DNA from 3 places in the Shewanella litorisediminis genome. Region 3 is predicted to be linked to each of the others. Evidence: predicted binding sites of a transcription regulator. Region 3 holds the regulator's gene; each other region holds the start of a gene.
What was found. The regulator MetJ, encoded in region 3, represses methionine synthesis genes. The targets are predictions, from matches to a motif close to TAGACGTCTAGACGTCTA.

Region 1: a site for MetJ is predicted at 6,555-6,572, ahead of metH (methionine synthase). Genes of this name have one in related genera too.
Region 2: a site for MetJ is predicted at 6,491-6,508, ahead of msrA (peptide-methionine (S)-S-oxide reductase MsrA). Genes of this name have one in related genera too.

The regions. Positions count from the first base shown of each region.
Region 1 covers NZ_CP069213.1:811,643-822,036, forward strand. Annotated here, with positions in the region: gene JQC75_RS03540 (IS481 family transposase) at 1-478, shown strand, start outside; gene JQC75_RS03545 (hypothetical protein) at 647-934, opposite strand; gene JQC75_RS03550 (hypothetical protein) at 941-1,861, opposite strand; gene JQC75_RS03555 (hypothetical protein) at 2,035-2,460, shown strand; gene metH (methionine synthase) at 2,701-6,441, opposite strand; gene JQC75_RS03565 (histidine phosphatase family protein) at 6,688-7,362, shown strand; cobalamin riboswitch at 7,444-7,596, shown strand; gene JQC75_RS03570 (ABC transporter ATP-binding protein) at 7,696-8,511, shown strand; gene JQC75_RS03575 (FecCD family ABC transporter permease) at 8,556-9,551, shown strand; gene cobT (nicotinate-nucleotide--dimethylbenzimidazole phosphoribosyltransferase) at 9,561-10,394, shown strand, end outside.
Region 2 covers NZ_CP069213.1:1,958,471-1,968,864, reverse strand. Annotated here, with positions in the region: gene nadA (quinolinate synthase NadA) at 104-1,171, opposite strand; gene JQC75_RS08540 (dihydrolipoyllysine-residue acetyltransferase) at 1,321-2,898, opposite strand; gene JQC75_RS08535 (alpha-ketoacid dehydrogenase subunit beta) at 2,908-3,885, opposite strand; gene JQC75_RS08530 (thiamine pyrophosphate-dependent dehydrogenase E1 component subunit alpha) at 3,889-5,067, opposite strand; gene astE (succinylglutamate desuccinylase) at 5,220-6,266, opposite strand; gene msrA (peptide-methionine (S)-S-oxide reductase MsrA) at 6,520-7,014, shown strand; gene pgm (phosphoglucomutase (alpha-D-glucose-1,6-bisphosphate-dependent)) at 7,097-8,755, opposite strand; gene seqA (replication initiation negative regulator SeqA) at 8,794-9,357, opposite strand; gene JQC75_RS08505 (alpha/beta fold hydrolase) at 9,624-10,394, shown strand, end outside.
Region 3 covers NZ_CP069213.1:3,665,406-3,675,799, forward strand. Annotated here, with positions in the region: gene JQC75_RS16215 (alanine/glycine:cation symporter family protein) at 1-143, opposite strand, end outside; gene JQC75_RS16220 (SRPBCC family protein) at 255-809, opposite strand; gene JQC75_RS16225 (cysteine-rich CWC family protein) at 851-1,051, opposite strand; gene JQC75_RS16230 (hypothetical protein) at 1,052-1,276, opposite strand; gene metF (methylenetetrahydrofolate reductase) at 1,400-2,290, opposite strand; gene JQC75_RS16240 (bifunctional aspartate kinase/homoserine dehydrogenase II) at 2,465-4,858, opposite strand; gene metB (cystathionine gamma-synthase) at 4,872-6,032, opposite strand; gene metJ (met regulon transcriptional regulator MetJ) at 6,248-6,562, shown strand; gene JQC75_RS16255 (sulfite exporter TauE/SafE family protein) at 6,626-7,363, shown strand; gene JQC75_RS16260 (conjugal transfer protein TraF) at 7,382-8,575, opposite strand; gene nrfD (NrfD/PsrC family molybdoenzyme membrane anchor subunit) at 8,715-9,677, opposite strand; gene JQC75_RS16270 (4Fe-4S dicluster domain-containing protein) at 9,680-10,246, opposite strand; gene phsA (thiosulfate reductase PhsA) at 10,260-10,394, opposite strand, start outside.

The sequences.
Region 1 (10,394 bases), 1.4 Mb from region 3:
CGTCGATACCTACAGTAAGGTCGCCTTTGCCAAGCTCTACACCACCAAAACCCCAATCACCTCTGCCGACCTGTTGAACGACAGAGTATTGCCGTTTTTCGAAGCTCAGGCGCTGCCGATGCTGCGTATTCTCACTGACCGGGGCACCGAGTACTGCGGTAAGGTTGAGCAGCACGATTATCAGCTGTATCTGGCCATCAATGATATCGACCACACGAAAACCAAAGCCAGACATCCACAGACAAACGGTATCTGCGAGCGTTTCCACAAGACCATTCTGAATGAGTTCTATCAGGTCACGTTCCGCAAAAAGCTGTATAGCACACTGGAGGAGCTGCAAAAAGACTTGGACGAATGGCTGGCGCTGTACAACAATGAGCGCACCCATCAGGGCAAAATGTGCTGCGGTCGCACACCGATGGCGACATTAATTGATGGAAAACGGGTTTGGGCTGAAAAGAATTTAGCCCAAATCTAATCTGACAACGGCACCCCAAAATCGGGTAACTGTCAGATCAGGTCTGAGCTATTACACTTCATGATACTGGGATCGCTTTAATGATTTGTTCTTCGGTGTGACGTTTCTTCATGTTGAAATTTCCATCGGCAAACGTTCATCCATCCACTTTTAAATCGATTATTTAATTCAGTAGTCTTCCCTAACTGATAAAATTTCCAGGGGATTACAGCTCCCCTGAACTAATCGTTTCCCTCTAATGCTAATTTTTTGTCCAACCTGCGGCGGTTGTGCAAACCAGTGCATGGCAAGCGGGGGCATAATGCGTCCTTCGAATTGAACTTGTTCTTCTTGAATCTTAGCAATCTGAAAGCTGTCTTCAAACTCTTGGTAAACACAGGGACCACCATCTTTTTGACAACCCGAGAGCACGCTCGATAGAGCCAAAGGCAGTAGGGCGCAGCGTAATAGATTCATATTGGATTACCCTTCAGTACAGGGAAGGTTTTCTTGAAAGTTCACCAGCAAAGTTGCCACATAATTGGCGAGTGGGCCAGGTTCCAAATCCTGGGCCCAAGCACAAAATTCTTTCGGATAATTTTGCTGATAAACAAAGTTTTCCAGCATTGCCAACACTTGATAACCCAATTCAGGCTCGGTGGTCTCAGCCATTTCATCTTCGTTCTCAATCGGTTTTGGAGTATCTAATGTCACGAACGGCAGTACATATAAGCTGGCAAAGTCGCCTTGGCTCAAGAGCTGTTGAATTAACGAAATAGCTTCTTGTTCCCGCCCGTCGCGAGCCATTGCAAAGGCAAGCAAACGCTGGTCTTCAACAGCAGGTGAGTCCAACAGGATTCTATCCATATGCTGGTAAAGTAATTGCCAAACTTCACCCACATGAGGAGCGGGGGCTGATGCCATCAGTCTTGCCGTGATATATGGATGTTTTGCAAATGCTCGATGAAGGAAGCTGATCTCTTTCGGATTTTTAGGGTGAATCCATTCTCCCATTAAAGAGTAAGTTCCTTGTTGGATTAAGCGATAAGCTTCCAGTATCCATTGTTCATCTGTGCTGGAAAATAGTTCAGCTGGCAATTGGATAGGCGGTCTTCGGTCTGAAAAGTCAAAAACATTGTCATCACCGCAGCGATACGATTGTTCTGACCACAGAGACTCAGGGGGGGAAAACATAATCAACAGACTTGCCCTGCGATCAAGCTTTTGTGAGCAGGCATAGGTGAGTAATTCGCTTAATGCATCATGGTCGATAATATTGCTGAGTTGATGGCTGGTCGAGGTTTCACTGGGGACAGCACATGCCATAAGGCTTTGAGTGAAAAGTAATAAAATCATGAGTTTTACGGAAACCCATCTCTTTGACATGCTCAAACATGTTTCCATAGAACACTCCTTGCTCTATTGTTAACTATCGGTAAGTTAGCCAGAAATAGTAGTTATCACAAACATATTCGGCTGGGGATGAGGGAAAGTTCGTCGAAATGAATTGAATTGTAGATGAGGCTGACTAAACCGGGAGCGTAATTCTACGCTCGGACCGGCAACAAAAGAGGGCGATGATGGACCAGCTTGCGCTGACATGGGAACTGGAAGAGACCAAACACCGGCAAAAGAGTAAACCCAGGCTCGGTGTGATGATCAATGGCGTTCGGTTAACTGAGATTATTTCTCAATTTGAGCAGCAACAAGGCATTGGCGAGTTTAACGACGTTTTTTTGCATGAATCCGATGTACAAGAATATTCGTTGTTCAACTGGCTTAAGAGTCTCGAAGAAGGGGATGTTCGGATCATTCTTCTTGGCTGTAGTTGTGGGCAAGTCGAATGTTCATTCTTTTATGCCAATGTTTGCAACCGTGATGGTTGGGTATATTGGCAGTTTGATGGTTGGCCTAAACGCGATTATTCTGAATTTCCTTCCTTTTGGTTTAACGCGTCAGAGTATCAGCAGGTTATTGAGGATGCGCTTCTGCACCATCAGTAAATCGTGTAATAAAAGAGTCTGGACACCCAAAATACTTTTGCTGGAGAATATGCCCATCCTGCTCTGAGCGGCCGAGGGCATGGAAGCCGGGGCAGCATCAGTCTAATCAGTCGAGACTGTCGCGCAGCGACTGGCTCACAACCGAGAGCCTGGGATGGCGGAACTGGCCGTTGTGCATGGATGCATTTGCCCCACGACCTTTGCCAAGCGCTGCTTGGTTGCTTCAAAGAGTGCTCTCGATCACTCTGGATCGTAATCAAGCACTGGTGCCAACCACTTCTCCGCCTCGGCCACCGTCATCCCTTTGCGGCGGGCGTAGTCTTCTACCTGATCCTTGCCGATGTTGGTCACGCCAAAGTAACGCGCCTGTGGGTGGGCGAAGTACCAGCCACTTACAGCTGCTGTGGGGTACATGGCGAAGCTTTCGGTGATATTAAGGTCAATGCACTCGTTGGGTTTCAGCAAGTCCCACAACAGCCCCTTCTCTGTGTGATCCGGGCAGGCGGGGTAGCCGGGGGCGGGGCGGATGCCGCGGTATTTCTCGCGGATAAGCGCCTCGTTATCGAGGTTTTCGTCGCTGGCATAACCCCAAAACTCTTTACGCACCCGCTCGTGCATGCGCTCGGCGAAGGCTTCGGCCAGACGGTCTGCCAGCACCTTGAGCATGATGGCGTTGTAGTCGTCGTGGTTGGCTTCAAAACGTGCCAGATGCTCATCGATACCGTGGCCTGCGCATACCGCAAAGCCGCCGGTGTAGTCGGCCACACCGCTGTCTTTGGGGGCAACAAAGTCCGACAGACAGAAGTTATCGTTACCCACCCGCTCGATTTGCATCCGCAAATGATGGGTGGTCATCAGCACTTGGGTGCGGCTCTCGTCGGTGTAAAGCTCGATATCGTCATGGTTCACGGTATTGGCCGGGAACAGGCCAATCACCCCTTTGGCGGTGAGCCACTTTTCATCGATGATGGTTTGCAGCATGGCTTTGGCGTCGGCATACAGCTTACGGGCCTCTTCGCCCACCACCTCATCGTCGAGAATGCGCGGGAAGTGGCCGTGCAGTTCCCAGGCGCGGAAAAACGGCGTCCAGTCGATGCGATCGACCAAATCATCCAGTGGGTAGTCTTCAAACACCTGAATACCAAGCTTGTTCGGCACTTTTGGCTGGTAGTTGGCCCAGTCGAGCTGGCAGCGGTTTTCCCGCGCCTTCTCGATGGAGACAATCTCCTTGCGCTTGGCCTGTGACAGGCGCTTTTCGCGCATCACATCGTATTCATCGTAGGTGGCCTTGATGGTGGCATCGCGGGTCTCGTTGTTGATGAGTTTGCTCACCATGGGCACGGCGCGGGACGCATCCGGAATATAGATGGCGCCGTGGGGGTAGTGGGGCGCAATCTTGACCGCAGTATGGATTTTCGAGCAGGTGGCGCCGCCGATGATGGCGGGAATGGTGAGCCCTTCACGCTCGAAGGTCTTCACGTTATGCACCATTTCATCAAGGCTTGGGGTAATGAGCCCCGACATGCCGATGATATCGACCTGCTCTTTTTTGGCGACTTCGACGATTTTCTCCACCGGTACCATCACGCCTAAGTCAATCACCTCATAGCCGTTACAGGCGAGCACCACGCCAACGATATTCTTGCCGATATCGTGCACGTCGCCTTTTACCGTGACCATCAGCACCTTGCCGTTGCTTTGGCCGGCGACCTTTTCGGCCTCAATAAAGGGGTTTAAGTAGGCCACGGCTTTTTTCATCACCCGGGCGGATTTAACCACCTGGGGCAGGAACATCTTGCCCTCGCCAAAGAGATCGCCCACCACGTTCATGCCGTCCATCAGCGGGCCTTCAATCACATCCAGCGGACGGGTGGCCTGCTGACGGGCCTCTTCGGTGTCGGCATCGATAAATTCGGTAATGCCCTTTACCAGCGCGTGTTCGAGGCGCTTGTTCACCGGCAGGCTGCGCCATTCCAAATCTTCTTTCTTACCTGCACCGCCGCCAGCGCCGCCGCGATACTTCTCGGCGATTTCCAAGAGCTGCTCAGTGTTGCTTGAGTCGGCCACCGGGCAGGGCAGGTTAAGCACCACCGCCTCGACCCGCTCTTTCAGCTCGGCGGGAATATCGTCGTAAATCGCCAGCTGCCCCGCGTTCACAATGCCCATGTCCATGCCTTCTTTAATGGCATGGTAGAGGAAGACGGCGTGGATGGCCTCGCGCACCGGGTTGTTGCCGCGGAACGAGAAGGACACGTTGGACACACCGCCGGAAATCATCGCATGGGGCAGGGTGGCCTTGATGTCGCGCACCGCCTCGATAAAGTCCACCGCGTAGTTGTCGTGCTCTTCGATGCCGGTGGCCACGGCAAAAATATTGGGGTCGAAGATGATGTCTTGTGGCGGGAAGCCGACTTTGTCCACCAGAATGCGATAGGCGCGGGTACAGATTTCAATTTTGCGGGCGCGGGTGTCGGCCTGGCCGGTTTCATCAAAGGCCATGATGATGGCGGCGGCGCCGTAGCGCTTCACCAATGTCGCCTGCTCGATAAACTTGGCTTCGCCTTCTTTGAGGGAGATGGAGTTGACGATGCACTTGCCCTGCACGCACTTAAGGCCCGCCTCGATGACTTCCCACTTGGAGGAGTCAATCATGATGGGCACCTTGCTGATTTCAGGCTCAGAAGCCACCAGATTGAGGAAGGTGGTCATCACCTCTTCGCCGTCCAGCATGCCCTCATCCATGTTGATATCGATGATCTGGGCGCCGTTTTCAACCTGATCCCGGGCTACCTCCAGCGCGGTCTCGTATTGGCCTTCTTTAATCAGCTTCAAAAACTTGGCTGAGCCTGTAACGTTGGTGCGCTCGCCCACGTTCACAAACAGGCTGTCGGCGCTGATGGTGAGCGGTTCAAGCCCGGCCAGACGGCAGGCAACCGGGATCTCCGGCAGTTTGCGTGGGGCATGTTTTTCAACGGCTTCGCGGATAACGCGGATATGATCCGGGGTAGTACCGCAGCAGCCGCCGACTATGTTGAGCATGCCTTCGATGGCCCACTGCACTATGATGTCGGCCATCTCCTGTGGTGTTTCATCATAGCCACCGAACTCGTTCGGCAGGCCCGCGTTGGGATGGGCTGACACATAGCATTCGCTGATGCGGGAAAGTTCCTCGACGTAAGGGCGCAGCTCTTTTGGCCCCAGGGCACAGTTAAGCCCCATGCTGATGGGCTTGATATGGCGCAGCGAGTTATAAAAGGCTTCGGTGGTCTGGCCGGTAAGGGTACGGCCGGAGGCATCGGTAATGGTGCCGGAAATCATCACCGGCAGGCGAAGGCCAATGTCGTCGAAGACGGATTCGATGGCAAACAGCGCCGCCTTGGCGTTGAGGGTATCGAAAATGGTTTCCACCATGATGATATCGGCGCCGCCTTCAATCAGGGCGGCGGTGGACTCGCTGTAGGCGGTCACCAAATCATCGAAGTGGATATTACGGTAGCCGGGGTCATTTACATCCGGGCTGATGGAGCAGGTACGGTTGGTTGGGCCAAGCACCCCGGCCACATAGCGGGGGATGCCGGTCTGGGCTTCCACTTCATCGGCCACTTCGCGGGCGATGCGGGCGCCAACGAGGTTAATCTCGGCCGAGAGCGTTTGCATCTCATAGTCGGCCATGGCCACCGTGGTGGCGTTAAAGGTGTTGGTTTCGATAATGTCGGCACCGGCCAGCAGATACTCGCGGTGGATGCCCTTGATTATCTCAGGCTGAGTGAGCACCAAGAGGTCGTTATTGCCTTTCACGTCGCAGTGCCAGTTAGCAAAACGCTCGCCGCGGTAGTGCTCTTCCTCCAGCTTGTGTCCCTGGATCATGGTTCCCATGGCGCCATCGAGGATAAGAATGCGGTTGGAGAGATCCTCGTTCAGTCGCTGTTGACGGCTCTGGGCAAGCGCCCTGGTCGCTTGGGATAACACTGGAGTTGCCATAAAAAAACACCTGCAAAGTACAAAAAAGTGACTGTCCTGTGTAGCCTAAGCCGGGTTGATGCCGCTGAAAAGGTAAAACCGGTACGGCACCCGCTTAATTTGATTTGGACATTTATACGTATAGACGTCCATAATACGCGAAACTTGGCTTTAGGGGCAAGCAGGGGTTCAGGGGCAAACCAGGGCTCAGGGGCAAGCGAGGTACCCGTCGGCATTGATGTAAAACCGGAATGAGGATAACGCGGTATGCACAGGCAAGCTGACCAGCCGAATGAACGGGAAAAGGACGTGGCGATTTTGCCCCGTGACATTATTTTCTGGCGCCATGGCCAGTGTGAAGATGGCGCTGTGCTGCGGGGCCGGAGTGATGCCCTGCCCAGTGAAAGTGCCCTGAGTGCCATTGCCGGCAAGGCCCGTGACATGGCAGTACCTGCCAAAATCATCTCATCACCCTTGCTGCGCTGCGCGCGGCTTGCGAATGCCTTGCAGGCAGAAATAACAGCCGCTCACCCCGAGGGCAATCCACCAGACATACTTATCGAGCCGCAGCTGACCGAGATGGACTTTGGCGTCTGGGATGGGCAGCCCATAGCACAGCTTTGGCAAACCGCTCCCATGGAGGCCTGGTGGCAAGACCCCTGGGCGATAACGCCCGAGGGCGGCGAGCCCATGGCTGCTTTTGAGGTCAGGGTGGCAGAGGCACTGCAAAGGCTGCTGTCGCACGCACCGCTTAATGATGGCAGGCCACTGTGGGTGGTTACCCACGGCGGTGTTATCCGTTGTCTGATGGCTGCTATTTTGGGGGCAGAAAGGGTCGCCGGCTTTTATCGGGCGCTGGAGCTGGATTACGGCGCCCGGGTTCACACCCGCTGGTACTGGACCGACAGCGGCTGGCAGGGGCGTTTACTTTGGGGGAGCTGAAGGCTTTGCTTACCACCAAGTCCCTTGCCCCTTTACCAAGTAGGTGAAAGGTCTGATAATCTGCGAGCCGGAGTCGTTTCTCCGGCCATTTACGCCAGGGGTGTCGGGGGCCATGCCAACCCGACATGAAAAGGGAACCGGGGACATACCATAAGGTATCAGCCCGGACTGTGCCCGCAACTGTGTGGGGGAATGCCCCCGAGTCAGGATACCTGCCCCTGTGCCTCTTTTATTTTCCCTGTCCGGGCGGGTTACCCGGTGGAGTGATATGAGCCAAATTGCCATGCCCGTTCCCCAGAGGGAACCCGGGCACTTGTTGTATGGGGTAGCACCATGACCCCGGCCATCGACGTCAGCAACCTCTGTTGGCGGGTTGGGGAGCGGCCGCTGCTGGACAGCGTAAGCTTTGCCCTGTCCGGAAACGGCATGTACGGGGTGATTGGCCCCAACGGAGCCGGCAAGTCATCCTTGCTACGTTGTCTGTACCGTTTTATTCGCCCCGACAGCGGCACCATACTGCTCAATGGTCAGGACATTCATCTCTATTCCAGACGCAGCTTTGCCCGCGCGGTGGCCGTGGTGCCCCAGGAATTACCCCCCCTGTTCGATCTCTCCACCGAGGCCGTAGTCGCCATGGGGCTTATCCCCTACAAGGGCTGGCTCGCTGCCGACAGCGCCGCCGACAAGGCCAGCATTGCAGCGGCTCTGGCGGAAGTGGGGCTCGACGGATATGGCCGCCAACCCTTTGGCAAACTGTCCGGCGGCGAAAAGCAGCGGGCACTCATTGCCCGGGCGCTGGTTCAAAAGCCGCAGTTTCTGATCCTGGATGAACCCACAAGCCACCTGGACGTACGCTTCCAGATTGAAGTGCTGGAACTCTTAAAGCGCCTGGATATCTGCGTGATTTGCACCATACACGACCTGAATCTGGCCAGTGCTCTGTGCGATGAGCTGCTGCTGATATCCCGTGGCCGCCTTGAGGCTTCGGGCACGCCCGCTGAGGTGCTTACCGAGGCCATGCTCGCTTCTGTGTTTGGGGTGTGCACTACGGTAGAGCCTCACCCTCAGCATGGTCGTCCCCTCATACATTACTACTACGGTTATGGCGGCCGAACGGCGTCTCAAGGTCCGAAAGAGGTGAGCCTGTGACTGCCATCAGAGCCCTGCTAACCCCCCTTGGACGCCGCGAGCTGATGGTGCTGGCGCTTATTCTGGCCTGTCTGTTGTCGCCTGTGTTTGCCAGCATTTTTGGCGCCGTGGATATAGGTTTTCGCGAGGCCATGTCGGTGTACCTGCATGCGCTGATTGGCGAGCGCCCGGTGGATGTCGCGTATCTCGACAGCCGCATTTTGCTGGAGCTGAGGTTGCCGCGCATACTGCTGGCCTTTGTGTGCGGCGCCGGGCTTGCGCTTTCCGGCTGGGCGCTGCAACTGGTGACCCGCAACCCACTGGCCGACCCTTATCTTTTTGGGATCAGCGCCGGTGCCAGCCTGGGGGCGATTGTGGTGCTGAGTCTTGGCATAACCCATGGGGTATTGCTCGCCATCGGCTTGCCGCTTGGGGCCTTTATCGGTGCCAGTGCCTCGGTATTGGTGGTACTCACCCTCAGTGGCTTTGGGCTGCAAAGTCAGGTGGAGCGCATGCTGCTTTCCGGGGTCGCCACCTCGTTTTTATTCGGCGCCCTCGGCAGTTTGCTTCTATATTTTTCAAGCCCCCAGGTAACGGCATCGGTGATATTCTGGAGCCTTGGCAGTTTTGCCCGTGCGGCCTGGGATATGCTCTGGTTGCCCTGGCTGGTGTTTGGCGCCTTTGTGGGCTTTTTGCTGCTGGTCACGCGACAGCTGTTTGCCCTCAGTGCCGGTGATGAAACCGCCCACGCCCTTGGGGTATCCGTGGCCAAACTGCGCATTATCAGTTTGCTGATGTGCTCTTTGATGACAGCCGTGCTGGTGGCCAGCTGCGGCGGCATTGGCTTTGTGGGACTGATGATCCCCCACATCGCCAGATTGCTGTTTCCCGGCAGTCAGTCGCTGCTGATTGTGGCCATGCTGGGTGGACTCTTTATGGTGTGGGTCGATGTGATGACCCGCAGTTTACTGCCGCCACAGGAGTTGCCTGTGGGGGTAATTACTGCCGTGGTTGGCAGTGTGTTTTTCCTGACGCTGCTCTTTAGCCGCAGGAGTGAATAAGGATATTGGATGTTTGATATAGCTCCCGTCAGCCGCGAGCGGGATGAGCAAATCCAGGCGCGCATCGACGATAAAACCAAGCCACGAGGGGCCCTTGGGGCGCTCGAACCCCTGGCGGCACACCTGGCGCGGCTGCTCGGCGAGTCGCCGGAAATCAAGCGCCCTGCCATGTTGGTGTTTGCCGCCGACCACGGCATAGCCAGTGCCGGTGTATCAATTGCACCGCCTGAGGTGACCGCCCAGATGGTGGCCAACTTTGCCGCCGGGGGCGCGGCCATCAATGTGTTTTGCCGCCAGCTCGGTTGGCAGCTGGAGATTATCGATGCCGGCATGCTCAGCGCGCCGCCAAGGGATATGGGCGTGACCGATTGTCGCCTCGGCGCCGGTACCGGCCCCATTTACAAGCGGGCTGCCATGACACTTGGCCAGGTGGAGCATGGCCTGAATTTTGGCCGTGAGCGGGTGCGCTCTCACCACGCCAAAGGCGCCAATCTCATCGGCCTGGGGGAGATGGGCATTGGCAATACCTCCAGCGCCGCAGCCGTGATGGCTGCACTGATGGGGCTTGAGGCCAAAGACTGTGTCGGCCGGGGAACCGGTGTGGATGCAGCCACCCTCAAGCGCAAGCAGATGCTGGTGGAGCAGGCGCTCTTGCTGCATCTGGATATGCTCACCAGCCCCGAGTCTATCCTTGCCTGTGTGGGCGGCTTTGAAATCGTCGAGATGACCGGCGCCATTTTGGGCGCTGCCGAGCTGGGGATCCCCGTGTTGGTGGACGGTTTTATTGCCACCGTGGCCGCACTTGCTGCCGTGAAGATGTTCCCCCAAAGCCGTGAATACCTT
Region 2 (10,394 bases), 1.7 Mb from region 3:
AATTGTAGTCGGCATATACCCAATTGGTCTTGGTTTGCCTATAAAAAAACCGCCGAAGCGGTTTTTGTGTTGTAGATCATATTTCAGTCGGTAACCAAGAGTATCAGGCGTTACCTTTAACCTGCATATTAAGGGTTTTGGCAAAGTCCAGCATACGATCCAGTGGCAACTTCGCCCTTTCCCGCAGAGCGTCATCCACAAAAATCTCATGGGTACTGGCATCGGTAGCACTGAGTGCAGCCTCAATGGCTTTCAGACCATTCATTGCCATCCAGGGGCAATGGGCACAGCTCTTACAGGTAGCGCCGTTGCCACCGGTTGGCGCTTCAATCAGGGTTTTCCCCGGAGCCGCCTGCTGCATCTTGTAGAAGATGCCCTTGTCGGTAGCCACGATAAAGGTGTCGTTTGGCAAGGTTTGCGCTGCTTTAATGAGCTGGCTGGTTGAACCGACGGCATCGGCCATCTCAACCACACTGGCAGGCGACTCAGGGTGTACCAGCACGGCAGCATCAGGATATTGGAGCTTAAGCTCACGCAGTGCTTTGGCTTTGAATTCATCGTGAACGATACACTCGCCCTGCCACAGCAGCATCTCGGCGCCGGTTTGCTTGGCGATGTAGCTGCCAAGGTGCCTGTCCGGACCCCAGATGATTTTTTTGCCTTCGCTATCTAAGTGCTCAACGATTTCCAGGGCAATGCTGGAGGTGACCACCCAGTCTGCACGGGCTTTTACCGCAGCCGAGGTATTGGCATACACCACGACAGTGTGGTCTGGGTGGGCATCGCAAAACGCACTGAAGGTTTCAATGGGACAACCCACATCCAAAGAACAGGTGGCTTCAAGGGTTGGCATCAGCACGGTTTTTTCCGGGCTTAAGATTTTGGCGGTTTCACCCATAAACTTCACGCCGGCAACGATAAGCGTCTTGGCGGGGTGATCGCGGCCAAAACGGGCCATTTCCAGCGAATCGGAAACGCAGCCGCCGGTTTCTTCTGCCAGCGCCTGAATTTCAGGATCTGTGTAATAGTGCGCAACCAGCACCGCATCGCGTGCCTTCAAAAGCGCCTTGATCTTTTCTTTGTATTCAAGCTTCTGCGCATCCGATAGCGGAATAGGCTTGGCCGGAAACGGATACTGAATAGGTTCCAGAATGGGGGCTTGCTGACTCATGGTAATTCCAACATCACACAACTTGGGCGCATTATACGAAAACCCGACCAAAAGATTAAGGTGTTTTCGCCGGGGGCCTATCCTGGCAGTAACCCCGTTAAAAAAACAAAGGACGCCGTTGGCGTCCTTTGAAGAGGATTGAGCAATTATCAGCGCATGGCCAACAGCATGTCTTCCGGTTGCTCCAGATACTGCTTCCACAGGTTACAGAAACGGGCAATGGTGCCGCCATCAATAACCCGATGGTCGCCACTCCAGCTCACCTGCATTATCTTGCGGGCCTGCACGCTGCCATCTTCTGCAAAGCGTGGCAGTGTCTGCAACTTACCCAGCGCCACAATGGCCACCTCAGGCTTGTTGATGATAGGCGTCGCCACAGTGCCGCCCAGGGCGCCAATGTTGGAAATCGAAATGGTACCGCCTTTGAGGTCCGCAGGACTGACACGACCACTGCGGGCTGCGTCCGTCAGACGGGTGATCTCACGGGCCACATCCAGAATCGACTTACTCTGTACATCCTTCACGTTCGGCACCAGCAGGCCCACTTTGGAGTCTACAGCCATACCGATGTTGTGGCTGGCCTTGTAGGTCAGCTCGGTGCAATCGGCATTCACCTGACTGTTCACCACTGGGAACTCGGTGAGCGCCAGCGACAGCGACTTCATGAAGAACGGCATCATGGTCAGCTTGAGATCGTCACTGCTGTACTTGGCCTTCATGCGCTCGCGCAGGGCAACGAGTTCTGTCAGGTCAATTTCTTCGCAGTAGGTAAAGTGCGGGATGCTGGACACTGAGTCCATCATCTGACGCGCCATCGCCGCTTTGACGCCGCGAATAGGCTCTACTCTGTCACCTACTGCGCTCTGTACAGGGGCAGCTTGTGTTGCAGGCGCCTGCACTGCTGAAACTTGAGGAGCAGCTGGCGCGGCGCCGCCTTTCAGATATTGCTCGATGTCTTCCTTGTACACACGGCCGTGCTTACCGCTGCCGGGTACCTGCGACAAATCCACATCCAGGCTGCGGGCCATGCGGCGAACTGCGGGGCTTGCCAGGGCCTTGCCGTTACCATTCACTGGAGTTGCTGCACGCTCGGCCTGACTGGAGCTAACTGCAGGCGCTGCCACGGCAGGAGCTGTTGCGACCGGATGTTCGGCTTCAACTTCAATGGCATAAAGCGGCGCATGCACCTTGGCAAGCTGGCCCTTTCGATAATGCAGGGTAACGATTTTACCCGCCTTCAGGGCTGGAATTTGCACCAGTGCCTTATCGGTCATCACGTCGGCAATGGGCTGGTCTTCTTCAACCATATCGCCTTCGTTTACCAGCCACTCGACCAGCTCACACTCCACAATGCCTTCGCCGATATCGGGCAGCAGGAAATCTTCCACCTGCTTGCCTGCGCTCACGGCTACGGGAGCAGCAGGCGCGGCGGCAGGTGCAGCTTCAACGGTCGATTCAGCCAGAGCCGCTGGCGCATCGGCGCCCTCGCCTTCGATTTCAACGGCATACAAGGGAGCATGCACCTTGGCGATTTCTCCCTTGGCGTAATAGAGCTTGCTGACAACACCGGCAAAGGGCGCCGGAATTTGCACCAGGGCTTTATCGGTCATCACATCGCAAATGGGCTGATCTTCGGCAATCTGGTCGCCTTCTTTCACCAGCCATTCAACCAGCTCACATTCGACCACGCCTTCACCGATGTCCGGCAAAATAAAATCTTTAATCATACCGGGCTCCTAGAAGTTGACGCTGGCCTTGATGGCTTCAAAGGTCTTGAGCGCATCCGGCATGTATTCTTTTTCGTGGATAAGTGGATACGGTGTATCCAAACCACACACCCGGGCGATGGGCGACTCCAGATACAGGAAGCATTCTTCCTGAATAGTCGCCGCGATTTCGCCGGCAAAGCCACCGGTGAGCGGCGCTTCGTGGTTAATCAGCAGACGGCCGGTCTTCTTCACCGACTCGGCCACTGTGTCCACATCCCATGGTGACAGGGTGCGAAGGTCGATGATTTCACATGAAATGCCTTCTTTCTCGGCCATTTCAGCGGCTTTTTCGACAATTTCCATCTGCGCGCCCCAGGCGAGCAGTGTGATGTCTTTCCCTTCTTTGACCAGTTCGGCCTTACCCAGCGGCAGCTCATAATCGCCTTCAGGCACTTCGCCTACACTGGCGCGGTACAAACGCTTGGGCTCAAAAAACACCACTGGGTTTTTGTCGCGGATAGACGCCAGCAGCAAGCCCTTGGCCTGATGGGCGTTTCGGGGCACAACCACCTTCAGACCCGGAGTTTGGGTAAAATACGCCTCTGGCGACTGAGAGTGATAGTGACCACCGGCAATACCGCCGCCATAGGGGGTGCGATACACCAGGCCACCCACGTTGAACTCGTTACCTGAGCGGTAACGGAACTTGGCGCTTTCGTTCACTATCTGGTCAAACGCCGGGAAGATGTAGTCGGCGAACTGGATTTCGGCCACGGCAGTGGTGCCGTTGGACGCCAGACCGTTGGCAAAACCGGCTATGCCCTGCTCTGTCAGCGGCGTGTTAAAACAGCGCGCCTTGCCAAAGGCTTCCTGCAGGCCTGAGGTGGCACGAAACACGCCACCAAAGTGGCCCACGTCTTCACCAAACACCAGCATGCTTGGGTCTTGTTCCATCGCAATGCGCAGGGCACTGTTGATGGCTTGCAACATATTCATTTCAGCCACGGCTTAGAGTCTCCCTGCGGTTTTTGGATAAGCTTGCGGATACTTCTTCACGTGAGCCTTCAGTGACTCCAACTGCTTTTTCAGCAGTGGCGTTGGCTCATCGTAAACATCCTCAATGATCTCATCGATGCGGGGCGCCGGGATCTTCTCGGCCACTTTCACAGCGGCCAAGACTTCTTCGCGATAGCGCTCGTACATGGCTTCGTCATCGGCTTCGGCAAGCCAGCCTTTGTTGATAAGCCACAGCTTGAAGCGTTTAACCGGGTCGTGTTCACGCCACTTGGCTTCTTCTTCCTTGGAGCGATAACCTGAAGGGTCATCCGAGGTTGAGTGAGCGCCAAGGCGGTAAGTCATGGCTTCAATCAACACAGGCGCATTGTGCTCAAGTGCATAGGCGCGGGCCTGCTGGGTGGCAGCCAGTACCGCCAGCATGTCGTTGCCGTCTACGCGGATGGTGTGCATGCCGTAGCCCACGCCACGGCTGGCAATACCATTACCGGCAAACTGCTCCTCTGTAGGCGTGGAAATGGCATAGCCGTTGTTGCGGCAGAAGAAAATCACCGGAGACTTGAGCACTGCAGCCATGTTCATGCCTGCGTGGAAATCGCCTTCAGACGCAGCGCCTTCACCAAAGTAACAAATGGCCACATTGCGCTCGCCTTTCATCTTCAGGCTGTAACCCACACCTGTGGCCTGAGGGATTTGAGTACCCAGTGGTGATGAAATGGTTTGATAATGCAGCGCTGCCGTGCCGTAGTGAATGGGCATCTGGCGGCCTTTACCGAGATCTTTTTCGTTACTGAACATCTGGTTCATAAACTGCTCGGTGGTAAAACCGCGATAGCGCAGGGCGGCGTGCTCACGGTACTGAGCCAGGATAACGTCTTTGTCATCCAGGGCCGCGGCGCTGCCAAGAATGGCCGCTTCCTCACCGGTACAGGTCATATAAAAACTGATGCGGCCCTGGCGCTGTGCGCCCAACATGCGCTCGTCCAGTACGCGGGTAAACACACAGGCGTCATAGATGCGCTTGGCAAGGGCTTCGTCGATTTGAGGGAGAACGGCTTCCTCGTAGGGAGTACCGTCCGCCTGAAGGATCTTGAGAATGGGGATGTGCAGCGACTCCCTGTCGAGGAAGGAGACCTTGTGCACTGTCTCTTGGTTTGTTGATGCGTTGCTCATATTCTGCTCTTGTTATCATTGAGGCCCACCCACGGCAGGCCTGTATGTAAAACGCGGGATGAACATTACGTTAACGTAAACTACCTGACAATCATTACACTATGACGGCGGGCAAGTTTCCCCCGTTTGCATGTATTAATTGCTTTACAGCTTTATTCCACGTGTGGATTTGCCGCGGGCACCAGCATAATAACGGTTCGCTGGCCAACGGGCACCTTGGCATTGGGGAACACCACTGCCTCGGTTTCCTGTTCAACCAAAATATCCTTTCCACCCTGACGTGCAATCACGTGGCCACGGGGGAATGCGGTAAAGTTCTCCACATCAGTGCTGAAGGTAAATTCAAAGTCCTCGGCTTCCTTGTTAATGACACGGCACACCTGGTACAGATTCACCTGGGTTTCATCGAAAGGCGCAAGTTCCAGTGGCTCGCCGCAAATAAGACGCTTGAACATCTCACGGGTACTGGCGAACTTACTCATGTCGTTCTGGCCCATTGGGTAGACCTTACCCAGCTCAATGGTGAAGGCGTCGGCGCGAAAGAGTTCAGACGAGAAATAACTGAAGGTCGTGGTGGGTTCGTGGTGAAAGAGCACTGTGTCTACGCCACTCGCCGCCAGGAACATGATTTGTTCGCCGCTGAAGGCTCGTCCGGGGCGGTAAGGATAAATGGCGAACTTCTCATGTCTGGAGCCGCGAATCGCGGTGTGCAGATCGTAATGAATGCGCTGCCTGCCCTCACCTTTTGCCGCGCCCTCTTGAAAGAAGCGGGTGACATAAGCTTCAAGCTTTTTGGCGCGTATCCGCTCGGGGTTACTGAGCCCCGGACCACGGCTGTGTTCTCCACTGAAAAGGCGGTTCATGTTTTCATCTACGATACGGGTGCCATTGTTGATGGCTGCGGGATTGCCAATCAGGAACAATACCCGCTCTTTAACCTGCAATCGCCCTTCCAGCAGATCCTGAATAAGGCCGTTACAGAGTTCAATGGGCGCAGTCTCGTTACCGTGCACACCGCTTGAAAGCACTATATCTTTTTGACTCTTGCCATCGGCAGGCTCAAATACCAGCGCGCCTGTATCCCAGAGGCTGACGAGAGTATGTTGATGGATAAGCACGGGGGCGATGGGATCAAGATGGTCGGGATTGGACAGGGTAAGATGCAAAAAGTCTTTGCAGCCTTGCAGTAGGTTAAGCACTTGGGTCTCCTTTCTCTGAGGCTTTCTTTCGTTGGGCTATTGCGATGAACTGCCTGTGGGCCTGAGCCACGCTTTTGGCAGGCATTCCTTTAGCCTCGCAGCGTTTGTGCCAATACTATCACAGCTATTTAAGCTCTATCTCAACCATTTACTTGCAGGTACGCCGATTAAATGTACAAAGGTTCAAAGCGTGCTTGCTTTTGTGGCAAAGTTTTATCAAAATTTAGCCGTCCAGACATCCATTGAGGTTTCCATGTCACAATCCAGTTCATCATTTGCCACCTTCGGTGCCGGCTGTTTTTGGGGTGTAGAGTATTTTTTCAGGCAAATCCCGGGGGTTATCAACGCCACTTGTGGTTACATGGGCGGCAACGACAAGTATTCCCGCTATGAAGATGTCAAGAAAGGCATCACAGGCCATGCCGAAGTAGTCCAGGTAGAATTTGATCCAAGCCAGGTCAGCTTCGACGATTTATTGCAGGTGTTTTGGAAAAATCATAACCCCACCAGTCTCAATCAGCAGGGCGGCGACATTGGTACCCAGTACCGCAGCACCATCTTTTTTCACGACAAAACCCAAAAAGAACAGGCTGAAGCCTCCAAGCTTGCCCTCGCCCGCTCTGGCCGCTGGGGCGCGCGCCACATAGTCACCGAGATAGTCCCGCTGCAAACCTTCCATGTGGCCGAGGAATATCACCAGAACTATCTGGATAAAAACAACCTGCCAAGTTGCCATATCGAGTATTGATACAGCAAACGACAGTATGCTTATCCAACAAAAAACGCGCCCAGTGGCGCGTTTTTTAATATGGCTTAGCAGTGGTCTTTTACTATTTGATGGCCTTGAGTGCCGTTCCCAGCAAATTCTGGGCGTCGCTAATCAGCTCGGCAAGATGTGACTCACTGACAAAGCTTTCGGCATAGAGCTTAAAGAGTGGCTCTGTGCCCGATGGCCGCGCGGCAAACCAGCCTTTATCGGTGCACACCTTGATGCCACCTATGGCGGCACCATTGCCCGGAGCCTTGGTGAGCACGGCGGTAATGGCATCGCCTGCGACAGAGCTGGCGCCAAGGGTTTCCGCATTGAGAGCCCCAAACTTGGCTTTCATTTTGGGGTTCAGAGGGCTGTCGATGCGCTTATAAAAGCAGCGGCCATGTTCGGCGACCAGCTCTTCGTAGCGCTCTGCCGGCGTTTGACCTGTGACTGCCAGGATTTCCGCCGCCAGCAAGGCCAGAATGAAGCCGTCTTTATCGGTACACCAGGTGCTGCCATCCATTTTCAGGAACGCCGCACCGGCACTCTCTTCGCCGCCAAAGCACACGCTGCCATCGGCGAGCCCGTCCACAAACCACTTAAAGCCCACAGGCACTTCCATCAGGGGGACATGATGGGCGGCGCACACCTTATCGATAAGTGAGCTCGACACCAACGTCTTGCCCACTGATAAGGTTTTGGCCCACTGGGGCCTGTGGCCCAGCAGGTAATCGATGGCCACCGCCAGGTAGTGGTTCGGGTCCATCAGACCACTGCCCGGGCAGACAATGCCGTGGCGGTCATAATCCGGGTCGTTACCCACACAGATATCAAACTTATCTTTATGCACCAAAAGCCCGGCCATGGCATAGGGCGACGAGCAGTCCATACGGATTTTGCCGTCCTTATCCAGCGGCATAAAACCAAAGGTGGGATCAATTGCCTGATTGACTACCGTGATATCGAGGCCATAGTGCCTGGCGATAGGTTGCCAGTAATGAATACCACTGCCACCGAGTGGGTCAACGCCAATACGCACACCGGACTTGGCAATGGCCGCCATATCAATCACCTCAGCGAGGCTCTCGACATAAGGTGAAACCAAATCGACGTGTTTAAGCAGCGACAGCCCGGCAGCGATGCCGTAATTCACCCGTCGCACACCATCCAAACCATGTGCCAGGTAATAATTGGCACGGGATTCAATCCAGGAGGTGATTTCCCCTTCCGCCGGACCGCCGTGGGGCGGGTTGTACTTGATGCCGCCATCCTGGGGGGGATTGTGTGAGGGTGTGATGATGATGCCGTCACTGAGCACTGCGTCCTCACCCGTTTGCTGGCGATTGGCGGCCACAATCGCCTGACTCACCACAGGTGTTGGGGTGTAGCCATCATCGCGCTGGGCCAGAATCTGTACCTTATTGGCAATCAGCACTTCGATCACAGACAGATAAGCTGCTTGCGACAGCGCATGGGTGTCCATGCCAAGGTACAGGGGGCCAGTAATGCCGGCCTGTGTACGCCAGTCGACCACCGCCTGGGCAATGGCAAGAATATGCTGCTCATTAAAACTTCTGTGAAAAGCGCATCCCCGATGGCCGGATGTCCCGAAACTCACCTTTTGCGCCGGGTCGTTGGCATCTGGCAGGAGTCGATAATAGTGGCTCATGAGTTTGGGGATATTAACCAAATCCCCTTGCTGTGCTTGCGTGCCTGCGCGGTCATGGATGGCCAAGGCTGAATTCCTTATCTTGGATGGTTAATGGTGTCGGTTCAGGCGAGCGCCAGCTCACCCAGGGATTTGGCGCGAACCGGATCGCAACCCAGCTGCACCAGCGCTTCTTCAAGTATGGTGCGCTTTTTAGCGGTATTGTTGTTGGTGGTTACCCAAAAACCGCTGCAGCCAATCTCCTTGGGATTGGCCGATTGGCTCGCCTTGAGCAGAGCCTCTTTGGAGGTTGCAAAATAGAGGCGATCGCGGCCCTGAATTTGCAGCACCTGCTCAAAACGCGAAGGCGCGGCCTGGTGCAGACATTCGAGCGCGTACAGAAAACGGCCCACGGCCCCTTTCTGGGCAGACAAACCTGCTTCACTGAGCAAGTCTGAAAAATCAATCTCGGTCTGGGCGACGACTTCCAGCTCAGGCTCAACTTCACGCTCCGGCACTGGCTCCTGCTCCATTCCTGGCTCACTGATATCGACAGGTGCCACCTCTGAGACTTCGGCGACAGAGAGTCCAAGCAAACGCCGCAGAATATCCGACGCACTCTCACCGATGCGTTCCGTCTTGCCGGCTATGTAGCGATAGAGCTCTTCGTCCACTTCGATATATTTCATCACCAATGCTTTCCTTTTGTCTTATCAGGCATGCAATACATGCCGCTTCGCCGAAGAAAGCCCAGTGTAAGCCAGTCCAACAGATTGATAAAGCGCTCCAAAATGAAAACTCTGACCAAGATGATGATTACAAAGCCAAGCGTCGAACAAGCGCACATTTTTTAAGCGCACACAGTCCATCCTGACCGCTTTTCTTGCCTGCGCTCCGGCTTGGGGGCAAAATTGCCGCCTTTAAGTGTTAATCCCAATTAACGGGCAGGATTTACATGTCAACGCAGCTTAACTATCAGACCCACGGCGTCGGCGAAGATGTCATTCTGGTCCACGGCCTTTTTGGTGATCTGGATAATCTCAAGGCCCTGGCACAAACCCTCGAGAGTGATTATCGCGTGACCCGCGTCGATGTGCCCAATCACGGCCAAAGCCCTCACTGGGATAAGATGGACTACCCAAGCCTTGCTGCAAGCCTGGTCGCATTGCTGGATGAATTGGGCACCACGAAAGCGCATCTCATTGGCCATTCCATGGGGGGCAAAATCGTGCTGGCCACGGCGCTCCTGCACCCTGAGCGCGTCAGCTCGGTCGTGGCCGCCGACATAGCTCCGGTACCTTATGCACCGCGCCATCAAAGGGTGTTTGCGGCGCTCACCTCCCTGCCGCTGGATGGCAGCATAGACAGGAAAGATGCCTTGAATCACCTGCTAGCCAGAGGGGTGGATGAAGCCACATCTCAGTTTTTGCTGAAAAGCTTTCGCCGGGCGGAAACAGGCTTCAGCTGGCGAATGAACCTGAACGGCCTGATAGCCTCTTATGACGAGATTATCGGCTGGCCCTTCAATCACCGGCATTACAGCGGCCCCACCCTCTTTATCCGCGGCGATGAGTCCGACTATGTGACTGCGTCACACAAAGACGCCATCCTCTCCCAGTTTCCCAAGGTGCAGCTTAAGTCCATCGGCGGTGCAGGCCACTGGCTGCATGCACAAAAGCCCGGCATCTTTAATAGACTGGTGAAAAATTTTCTGGACAGCCAACAC
Region 3 (10,394 bases):
CTGAAGCCCTTGCCAAGCTTAAGGATGGGCAACAGCTTGAGCCCCAATGACAGGTAAAGGCCGACGCCGAGGATCATGACCAGCATGGGAATCCCCCACACCAGGCTATTGAGCGATTTTACTAATTCAGATACAGCTTCCATTCAAACCTCGTCGATGCTTTTCTTCTTATTTATCTTGTTCTTCTCACACCCGAACCCGGGTAAGCGCAGCGACCAGATTACAACGAATAGTTAACAATTGGAAAGCCAGAATCATTCAGGCACAGGCGTCGGTGGCCGCTCCAGTATCTGTTTTAAATTGGCAAGGCCGCTATCCAGGTCTTTCAGGATTAAGGACTCTACATCCATCAGGGGAATGAGCAGGTTCATGGGGTAAGCCATATGGCCAACAAAGCCCCAGGTTACCAGGGTACTGCCATCTTCAATGGGCTCAGTGATGAGATAAGCCTTGTCATTGGAGGCAAAGGGCTCGATAAATCTCAGGGCATAGTCAATGCGTTTGCCGGGCACCATGGCCATGATTTCCTGCTCGCCTTTGCCCACTTGCGGATTGCTGCTCTCCCAGGCACTGACAAAACCGGGCTCGCCATCGGTGCCGGTAAAATGCTGCTGCATGTTGGGATCCATCCTGGCCCAGACGCTGAATTCATCCTGATGTTTTAACAGTCTGATGTAGTCGAAGACTTCGTCAACCGGACGGTCGATGGTGCGGCTGACACTGACCTCATAATCCGACTTGATAAACAGTGCCGCGATAAAGGGGGCGGCTATCAGCAGCAACATCAGGATAAGGAATTTTTTCAACATAGCGGGCTCCGGCTCCGGTGATTGCGGTACGGCCAACTCCGCTACTTCACCTGTTTTAAGCCCAATTTCTCGACTTTGGCAAGTCTCTCGGCGCAGCGCTGGCACAGGCACGAAGACATGACTTCGGGTAATTGCTTGGGAAAAGGAGCGCCCAGACACCAGCACGTGTCAATGGACTTACCGTTTTGCACGGCACAGTCATTGTTGTTCTGGCAAAGAGGGCACTGGTTGGGGTTAGTCATTCAAGGTCGCTGGCGGTAGCAATGCTTCAAGGTCTGCAACCGATACAAGAGGCTGCCAAGGGAGAGAAGCGCATAAATGAGCACCGCACTCCACAGCAAAACCCCTGATGGATTATCTGGTCGCAACTGCAAGAAAAATAAAGCAACAATAATGGATAACGAGATTATCAGCTTAACCACATCCATGGGAAGCTGCTGCTCGAGCAAACGGATTTTATCGTTCATGGTGTTTGGCCTCCTTGTCCATCACCCTAAAACCTCAGCACCTAAAACCTTAGCGTAAGCACCGCCAAAAACCAAAAGGGCTCCTTCAAAAAGGAGCCCTGCCTGGCCTGTTTCGGGTGAAAATCAGTCCTGCCTGGGACGTACCCCCAGGGTATGACAAATGGCGTAACTGAGTTCGGCACGGTTCAGGGTGTAGAAGTGGAAGTCCTTCACCCCTTCACGGGCCAGTACCTTCACCATATCGATGGCCACGTTTGCACCCACCAACTGACGGGTGGCGGCGTCATTTTCCAATCCCTCAAACTGGCGGTGCAACCACCCCGGAATGCTCACATTGGTCATGGCGGCGAAGCGCTTGAGCTGGGTAAAGTTGGTCACCGGCAGAATACCCGGTACGATTTCCACATCGATGCCTGCGGCCACGCAGCGATCGCGGAAGCGCAGATAGGACTCTACGTCGAAGAAAAACTGGGTGATGGCACGGTTGGCACCGGCATCGATTTTACGCTTGAGATTCACCAAATCCGCCTGGGCATTGGCGGCCTCAGGATGCACTTCAGGGTAAGCCGCCACCGAAATATCAAAGTCGGCAACACTCTTCAGCAAACGCACCAGATCGGCAGCAAAACGGGTTGGTTTGGGGCTGCCGGCAGGCAAATCACCACGCAGTGCAACAATATTGCGAATTCCCTGATTCCAGTAGTTTTTGGCCAGAGACAACAGCTCTTCGTCGCTGGCATCCACCAGGGTCAGGTGCGGGGCGGCAACCAGTTGGGTTTCTTGCTGGATACGCTCGATTACACCATGAGTGCGGTCACGCACGCCGGAGTTGGCACCATAGGTCACAGACACAAACTTGGGATTCAGCGGTTCGAGGCGGCGGATAGAGTTCCACAGGATCTGTTCCATTTCAGGGGTTGAGGGTGGGAAAAATTCGAATGACACATTGATATCGCCAACCTCAGCCAGATTCTGGTTCAGTGAGTTTGCGTGTTGTGCGTGATGAAATGCCATTGATAACTCCCTCAATTCTTTAAATGGACGTTTGGACGTCTATATGGCCATATACTAGAGATTCCCGTCCCTAAGTCAAGTTAAAAAATGGCCCGATCTTGTCCTTTTCGCGAACAGAAGGCGGAAAAAACACAGGGACTCAAAAGAGTCCCTGTTATTCAATATGTTACAAAATCATTCCTGTAAGAGATCCCGACAGATCTGCACCAGATCTGACTGAACAGCTGCGGCAGTTACCTCACGGCCAGCGCCTGGCCCTCGAATAATCAAGGGATTACCCTGATAGAAAGTACTGCGGATCACAAACACATTATCACCCGGGGTGAGATTGGCATAAGGGTGAGCCCTATCAACCCACTGCAAACCTACGCGGGCCGTCAGTTGACCACCGGCTCTGTCCAGTGCTGCGATATAGCGCAGCACCTTGCCCTCGGCCGCTGCAGCGGCCAGTGCTTCTGCCATGGGGGTATCGAGTTCATCAATGCGGGCAAGAAACTCATCCAGCGGCAGCTCCGCCAGATGCTGGGGCACAGGGGACTCCACCTCAATATCATCCAGCTCCAAATCCAGGCCGATTTCCCGCGCAAGGATGAGCAGCTTACGCTGCATATCGCGACCAGAAAGATCGTCCCGGGGATCCGGCTCAGTGATTCCAAGACCACGGGCCTCAATCACCAATTCCGAGAACGGACGCTGGCCGTCATAGTGCTCAAAAAGCCAACAAAGCGTACCGGAAAAAATCCCCCCCACGGCCTCAACGCTGTCACCACTGTTGTGCAAATCGTTGAGCGCATGCTGCACAGGCAAACCGGCACCACAGCTGGCGTTGTAGCGCCAATAGAGTCGACGGTTACCCAGTTGCTGCTTGAGATCGCGATAAAAGGGCAAGGGGCCTGAGCCTGCCAGCTTGTTTGCGCTGACCACATGTATGCCACGGGCAAAGAATTCAGGGTATTGGAGTGTCAGGCTGGCACTGGCACTGATATCCAGCGCAACCAGCTCATCGCAATTGAGCGTCGACAAGGCATCGAACAACTGCTCGTACTGCCAGTCGGTGGCGTACTCCTCAAACTCGGTTTTCCAGTTATCCAGGTGCACACCGGTATTATTGATGTAGGCGCGGGATGAACTGACCAACCCCACCAGTTCAATACGGGCTTCGAGTTCACGGCACAAACTGCTTTGCGCCCGGCGAAACAGGCTGACCCAGGCTTCGCCGATATTGCCCACGCCAAGGAGGATAACCCCGATACGTTTGCGCGGCCCGGCGCAGCGGCGATGCACCTTTTGCGTCAGCAGGTTTACCTGTGACTTGGGTACCAGAGTCACCAAACTCAGACCGTCCTGATACAGGGGTTTGGCTTCGCGACTGAGCAGCCGGGCAAAGCTCCTGCGATAAAGCACAGCATCGGCACTCACCAATGCCACCAGACCAAAATCATCGCTTACAGTCACTTCACCCAGCGCATACGCCTCTGAGTTAGCTTTTAAAAAGGCACTTACCTGCTTAAGATTTTCCGGGGTATACGCCAGCTCCACCCCTCCACGGGAACCCTGCCAATTTGCCAGCGGTGTTAAGCCCGAGGCAGACAGCGCCGCCACCAGGTCATCGGCGTCGCCCTGGGTTGTGAGGCTAAAGAGCGCCACTTCGCAGAGGTTAGTCACCACGGGGGCACTGGCCTGAGAGCTGGTTGGGGCAACCAAAGTGAAGTCGGTGTGGGGCGCATAGCTTGAGCGCACCGCCATGCTCACCTGAGTATTAAACAGTGGCTGCAGAGTACGGCTGTGCAGCACAGGCGAACCCAGACGTGCCAGACGGTCTGCCTCAGCCAGGGACATGCTCTTGAGCAGCTTGGCATCATTAATCTTGTTCGGGTCGGCGTTGAACACCCCTTCCACATCGGTCCAAATGGTGACCCGTTCGATATCCGCCAGACTGGCAATCAGGGTGGCGGAAAAGTCTGAGCCGTTGCGACCGAGCAGCAGGGTTTCACCGGCGGGGTTTGCGCAGATAAACCCCGTGATAACGATGCGTTCGTTTTCATGTTCGGCCAGCATGGCCGCCACTTTTGCACGGGATTCCTGCTCACGGATATTGGGCACAGCCCCTTCATCGGCCACCAGTATGCTGCAGGCATCCACATGGCTTGCTGCCACGCCGGATTCACGCAACAGCGCCGCCATCAGCCTGGCAGACCAACGCTCACCAAAGCTCACCACATGGCTGGTCTGGTAATCGTTCAGGGTATCCAGTGATAAGAGGCTGACCAGCTGAGCCTTATCGGTGGACAGACGCTCACGCAGATAACGGGCCTGCTCGGCACTCAGTAACTGCTCAATCAGGTTTTGCTGATAACTTATCAGTACCTGTAACTCTTCCTGCCACAGCGCTTTGGCATCACGCAGCGAAAGCAGCTTATACAAAAAGTTGGTGGTTTTACCGGCGGCGGACACCACCACCAGGTCGTCGCTGTGTCCCTGAGTCAACAGGATATGGGCCACGCGGCGGTAACAATCGGCATCGGCCAGACTGGAGCCACCAAACTTATGCAAATGACAACGCGCCATCACTGACTCCTATTCAACAGGCTGCTACGGCAGCCAGGCCGGCTTTGATATCGGCCACCAAATCTTCTGCATCTTCAATCCCCACCGACAGGCGCAGCAGGGTGTCTTTAATTCCGGCCTCGGCGCGGGCTTCTGGCACCATGGCCCTGTGGGTCATGGTGGCGGGCACGGCCACCAGCGACTCCACGCCGCCCAGGCTTTCGGCCACACTGAAGTGCTGTAAGGCTTCGAGGAAGGCCACCACTTCTTTTTCTCCGCCCACCAGTTCAAAACTCAGCATAGCGCCAAAGCCTTTTTGTTGCCGCGCGGCAATGTCGTGGCCCGGGTGGTCGGCAAGGCCCGGGTAATACACCTTGCTCACCTGGGGGCTGTTTTTCAGTACTTCCACTATGCGCTGGGCATTGGATTGATGCTCACGTACCCGCACGCCGAGGGTACGAATGCCACGCAGGGTAAGATAGCTGTCAAAGGCGCTGCCAGTAAGGCCCAGGGTGTTGGACCACCAATGCAGGGTCTCCCCAAGCTCGGCATCTTTGGCAATGACGGCGCCGCCCACCACATCGCTGTGACCGTTGATGTACTTGGTGGTGGAGTGGATCACTATATCGGCGCCCAGCAGCAAGGGTTGCTGCAAAATCGGTGACAGGAAGGTGTTGTCCACCACCACCAGGGCGCCGACCTTGTGGCTGGCGTCACTGATGGCCTGAATATCCAGCACCCGCAGCAGTGGGTTGGATGGGGTTTCGAGCCACACCATGCGCGGCTTTTGGGCTATGGCCTGCGCGAGCGCAGCCTCGTCAGTCTGGTCCACTACCGCCAGCTTAAAGGCGCCTTTTTTGGCGAGGTTGGTAAAGAGGCGATAGCTGCCACCGTAACAATCGTGGGGCACGACCAGGAGATCGTCCGGCCCCAGGAGGCTGGTCACCAGAGTAATGGCGGCCATGCCGGTGCACGTAATAACGCCGGTCGCACCCTGCTCCAGTTCTGCCAGAGCCTCGCCCAGAATACAGCGGGTCGGGTTACCCGAGCGGCTGTAGTCGAATTTACGCGGATTCTTGTGACCATCGAAGGAATAATTGGTCGATAAATAGATGGGAGGAACCACGGCACCGTGCTGGGTGTCGCTCTCTATGCCTTGACGCACCGCGATGGTGGCTGCTTTGCGCTGTGTCATTCTGTACTCCTCCGATGTTACCGCACGGAAATAAAGATGTCTGGACGGCTAAATTTACCTAAGCACTGTCGACAGGTCAATAGGCATCAAGACGTTTAGACGTCTAAACGTAAGAAAATCTATTGATGTTTGGGGTGATTTCGCAGCAATAATTTGACTGTAGTTTGTAAGGGTTTAAAATCTGCTGCGAATTTTGGAATAAATCAGGTGAGTCAATGACTGAGTGGAATGGCGATTACATCAGCCCCTATGCTGAGCACGGCAAAAAGAATGAGCAAGTGAAAAAGATCACCGTGTCCATTCCTTTAAAAGTGTTGAAAATCCTCACTGACGAACGTACCCGTCGCCAGGTTAACAACCTTCGTCACGCCACCAACAGTGAATTGCTGTGTGAAGCATTTTTGCATGCCTACACCGGCCAGCCACTGCCAAACGACGATGATCTGTCCAAGGACAAACCCGACTCTATCCCTTCAGAGGCCAAGAAGCTGATGGATGAGATGGGCATCGAATGGGAAGACATGGAGTAAGCCTCCCTTCCACACCAGCACAAGGACCCCGCCGGGTCCTTGTGTCGTTTCAGGAGTTGGTAAATGTTGTCCGATCCTCTCACTCTGGTGTTGGCGCTGCTGATTATTTTCAGTGGCGCCCTGATCCAAAGCCTGATTGGTTTTGGGCTTGCCGTGGTTGCAAGCCCGCTGCTGTATCTGGTTGAGCCCGAGCTGGTACCTGTCCCTGTTATCCTGATGGGCTTTTCCATTGCCCTGCTTACGTTACTCAGGGAGCGCAGCGCCCTTGAGTTTGCCGGTCTTCAATATGCCCTGCTGGGGCGAGTTCCCGGCGGCATCCTCGGTGCCGGCCTGCTGCTGATGGCACCCCAATCCATATTGGGTCTTGCCATTGCCGTGATTGTGGCGCTGGCCGTGATGCTGAGCCTGATGAAAATCAGCGCACCTATCAACCGCCTGACTCTGTTTATTGCTGGCACGGTTTCCGGCGTTTTTGGCACCATAGCCGCCATTGGTGGACCGCCAATGGCGATTCTGTTGGCAGGAAAAGATCCCAACAAGTTCCGAGCGGCCCTGTCGGCATTTTTTATTTTCAGCTCATTGATTGCCTTGAGTATTCTGGCATTTGCCGGCCTGGTTACCGCGGCACAGCTCCAGTGGTCACTCATTCTGTTGCCCGCGGTATTTTGCGGCTATTGGGTCGCAGGTCGCCTTCTGGGACGGGTCGATAAACAAAAAACCAGAGTCGCGACCCTGGTTCTTTGTTCAATCAGTGCACTGGTGCTGGCGACCAAGTCGCTGCTCGCCCTGCTGGCAAGCTAATGCCAAACCTCTTGCGACTCAGAAGTGATAGGAACTTTGCAGTACTGCGCCCAGGGTATCCTGTTCTCCCCACATGCCGGCCAAATCCAGTTTAAAGCCAGACCCTATCTGAAAGCCGGTACCGAACGAATAAAGATCTGCCGTCATGTCATTGAGATCCTGACGGTAACCCACCCGCAGCGATAGCCAGTCCAGCGCCTGCCACTCGGCTCCCAGACGCCAATATTTGGTGCCCTCCAGCCCAACAAACTTCTCATTGTCCATCAGGTCCAGGTCTGAGCTCAGCTGCCAACTGCCAGTTTGAAACGCGGCACCAAAGGTGACCATGGGCCCGGCCCGGTATGTCGCACTGACCCCTTCTGACTCTATGGTATCCAGCTCACGCTCAATCAGGTTCCGGCCCACCAGCCCCAATGTCAGTCCTTCCATGGGCATCATGGCAATACCGGCATCCAAATTAAACCCTGAGTCGTCGTTACGATAGTCGTCGCTGTCAAAATCACCGGCATCGAAATTGTTGGCACTGACGGCATAGTTAAAACTGTCGAGCCGCTGCAGTTTAGGGGTCAGGCCTACGGTAACGGGCATATTGACTATGGATAACGGCAAACTGACCGAAAGCGCCAGTTCAGATGAGGCACCGGCAATCACCCGTCCCTGGGAGGTTAAGTCTTCCAGTGCCGGGGGAGCCTGCGGATCCAGGGCTTCCAAAAGTTGAATATCGGCATCGCTGATATCGGCTAAGGCAATCCCATCAATGTAGCTGCGGTAATACACACCCCAGCTTATTCCCTTGGTAGGCATGGCAAAACTGAATCCAATACCGCCAGAGGCATAAGCGGTATTGCCGTCCAGTCCGCGCAAATCACCCAGCAGCGCCTGACGAAAACTGTCGATGGCAGCTGCGTCACCGCGGTTAATCGCCGCATCCAGGCCATCGTAGTTGTCTTCGAGGGTATCGAACTTGTCGGTCATGTTGTCCTTGTCAGACACCTCGGCCCCAAGCACAGGAATAAGCAGCCCGAAATCCCCTTCGGTATAACCGGGCAGAGACAGGAGCGCCGGGTTCATCCAGGGTGCGGCCTCCAAACTGGCCGACGCCACACCCGTGCCCCCCAAGGCATCACTGCGGGCTTCAAATACATCCTGGGCAGCAAAACTGTATGGGCAGAGTATCAGCCCCAATGAGGCTGCGATGGGTTTCATCTTCATGCTGTTCTCCCTGATTTTTCTATTTTTGACCCGGCAACAGTCATATAAAAGCGTAGTTCAGGGCGGAACAAAGGGCGGCGATATCATCATAAAAAAAGCCCGCAAACGCGGGCTTTTTTCTACTAATCGATTAGCGCAATCAGGACAGATAAGATTGACCGGCGTAAAGGATGAAATGCCGAAGCGCAAGTACCCCAATCAGGCTGGCACAGGCCGCTGTCACCATCACGCTGCGACCATGTTTTCCGCTAAGACGCATCAGCAGCGGCACACCAAAGCCGATGGCGACCACCCCAATCCAGAACACCGATGCCCAGAGCCCGTCCGAGAGTGACGCCAGCGCCGCTGCCGCTGCGCCGCCTTTAAAGTAAAGCGCGGTAAACAGCATAAACAGGAACAGCATTTCCATGCCCATCACAGGCAGTTCAAAGGCGTGCTGACGCTCAAGGTCGCCCGAGGGTTCGCCGGTATGCTTATCGCCGCCAAACATCAGTACCGCCAGTAAGCTGTTGGCCGCCGCGCCCGCCGACAGGCCAGACACCAAAAACAGCGCAGGCAGCACCGCGGTATTGAGCATCGGATACGCATTCATGGCGGAAATCAGGAAGCCGGTATAAGCCCCCACCACCAGCGACAGCACAAAGAGCGCACCTTCAAGCATGCCGCGAAGCTTGCCAAGGCTATCGGCAAGGCCAGCGAGGAAGCCCAGACCACACTTTGGCAGCTCATCTCTGAACACCACCAGGGCATAGGCAAAGGTCAGCGGAATGTAAGCCAGGAGCGCTATCACCCCAATCGACATCACGGAGCTTAAGTTGTAGTTAATCAAAATCAGCCAGAAGTGGAACGGCTTGGTCAGGTCAAACACCAGACACAGCATCCCAAGGCAAATGGCGATGGGCGCAATCAAGGCAGCGGCCTTGAGCACGGCGCTTTCAGCACGGCTCTGGCCACCTCCCTGGGTTTGGCCGCGATACCAACGCAGACCAATCCCCATCAGCAAACTGCCCGCCGACAAACCGGCCATAAAGAGGTACACCGCAATCACCCAATGCCAGGTAATGCCGTCGTACTGACTCATATCACCCCAGATATTGTTCATAATCAGATACCTCCACGCTTGGCTGGAATACGGTACAGCCTGGGTTTGGTGCCAAGATGTGTCTTGTCCTGATAGCTCACCTTGGTGGCAAGCAGTTTGGATACCTCGCTGCCTGGGTCGGCCGCATCACCAAAGCACAGGGCATCGGTGGGGCACACAGTCACACAGGCGGGTTGTTCACCCCGGGCAAGACGGGTTTCTTTACAGAAGTTGCATTTATCGGCCACCCTGGTTAGGGGGTTCATAAAGCGCACCTTGTAGGGGCAAGCTGCCACGCAGTACATGCAGCCCACGCACTTGTCGGCCTTGATGGACACAATGCCATCGTCGCCCACATAGGCGGCGCCCGTGGGGCACACCTTGACGCAGGGCGCATCTTCACACTGCTGGCACGACACCCGGTTGTACTTGAAGTGCAAATGGGGTGCCTCGCCGAAGGGGCCTTCGATGCGAACCTGCAGACGGCTCACGCCATCGGGTACCTGATTGATGCTGCGACAAGCCACGCTGCAGGCCTGACAGCCGATGCACTTGTTCTCGTCGTGCACCATTACATATCTTTTGCTCATAGTCCGGGCCCCCTTATGCCTTTTCCAGGATCACACCCGTGGTGTGCACGTTCATGCCGCAGACCGGCGCCGTCACATTGGGCAGCAGGTTTCCACAGTGAATACCCTTGCCGGTGGCGCGCACCAGCTCGCGATTCTTCGACCCAAA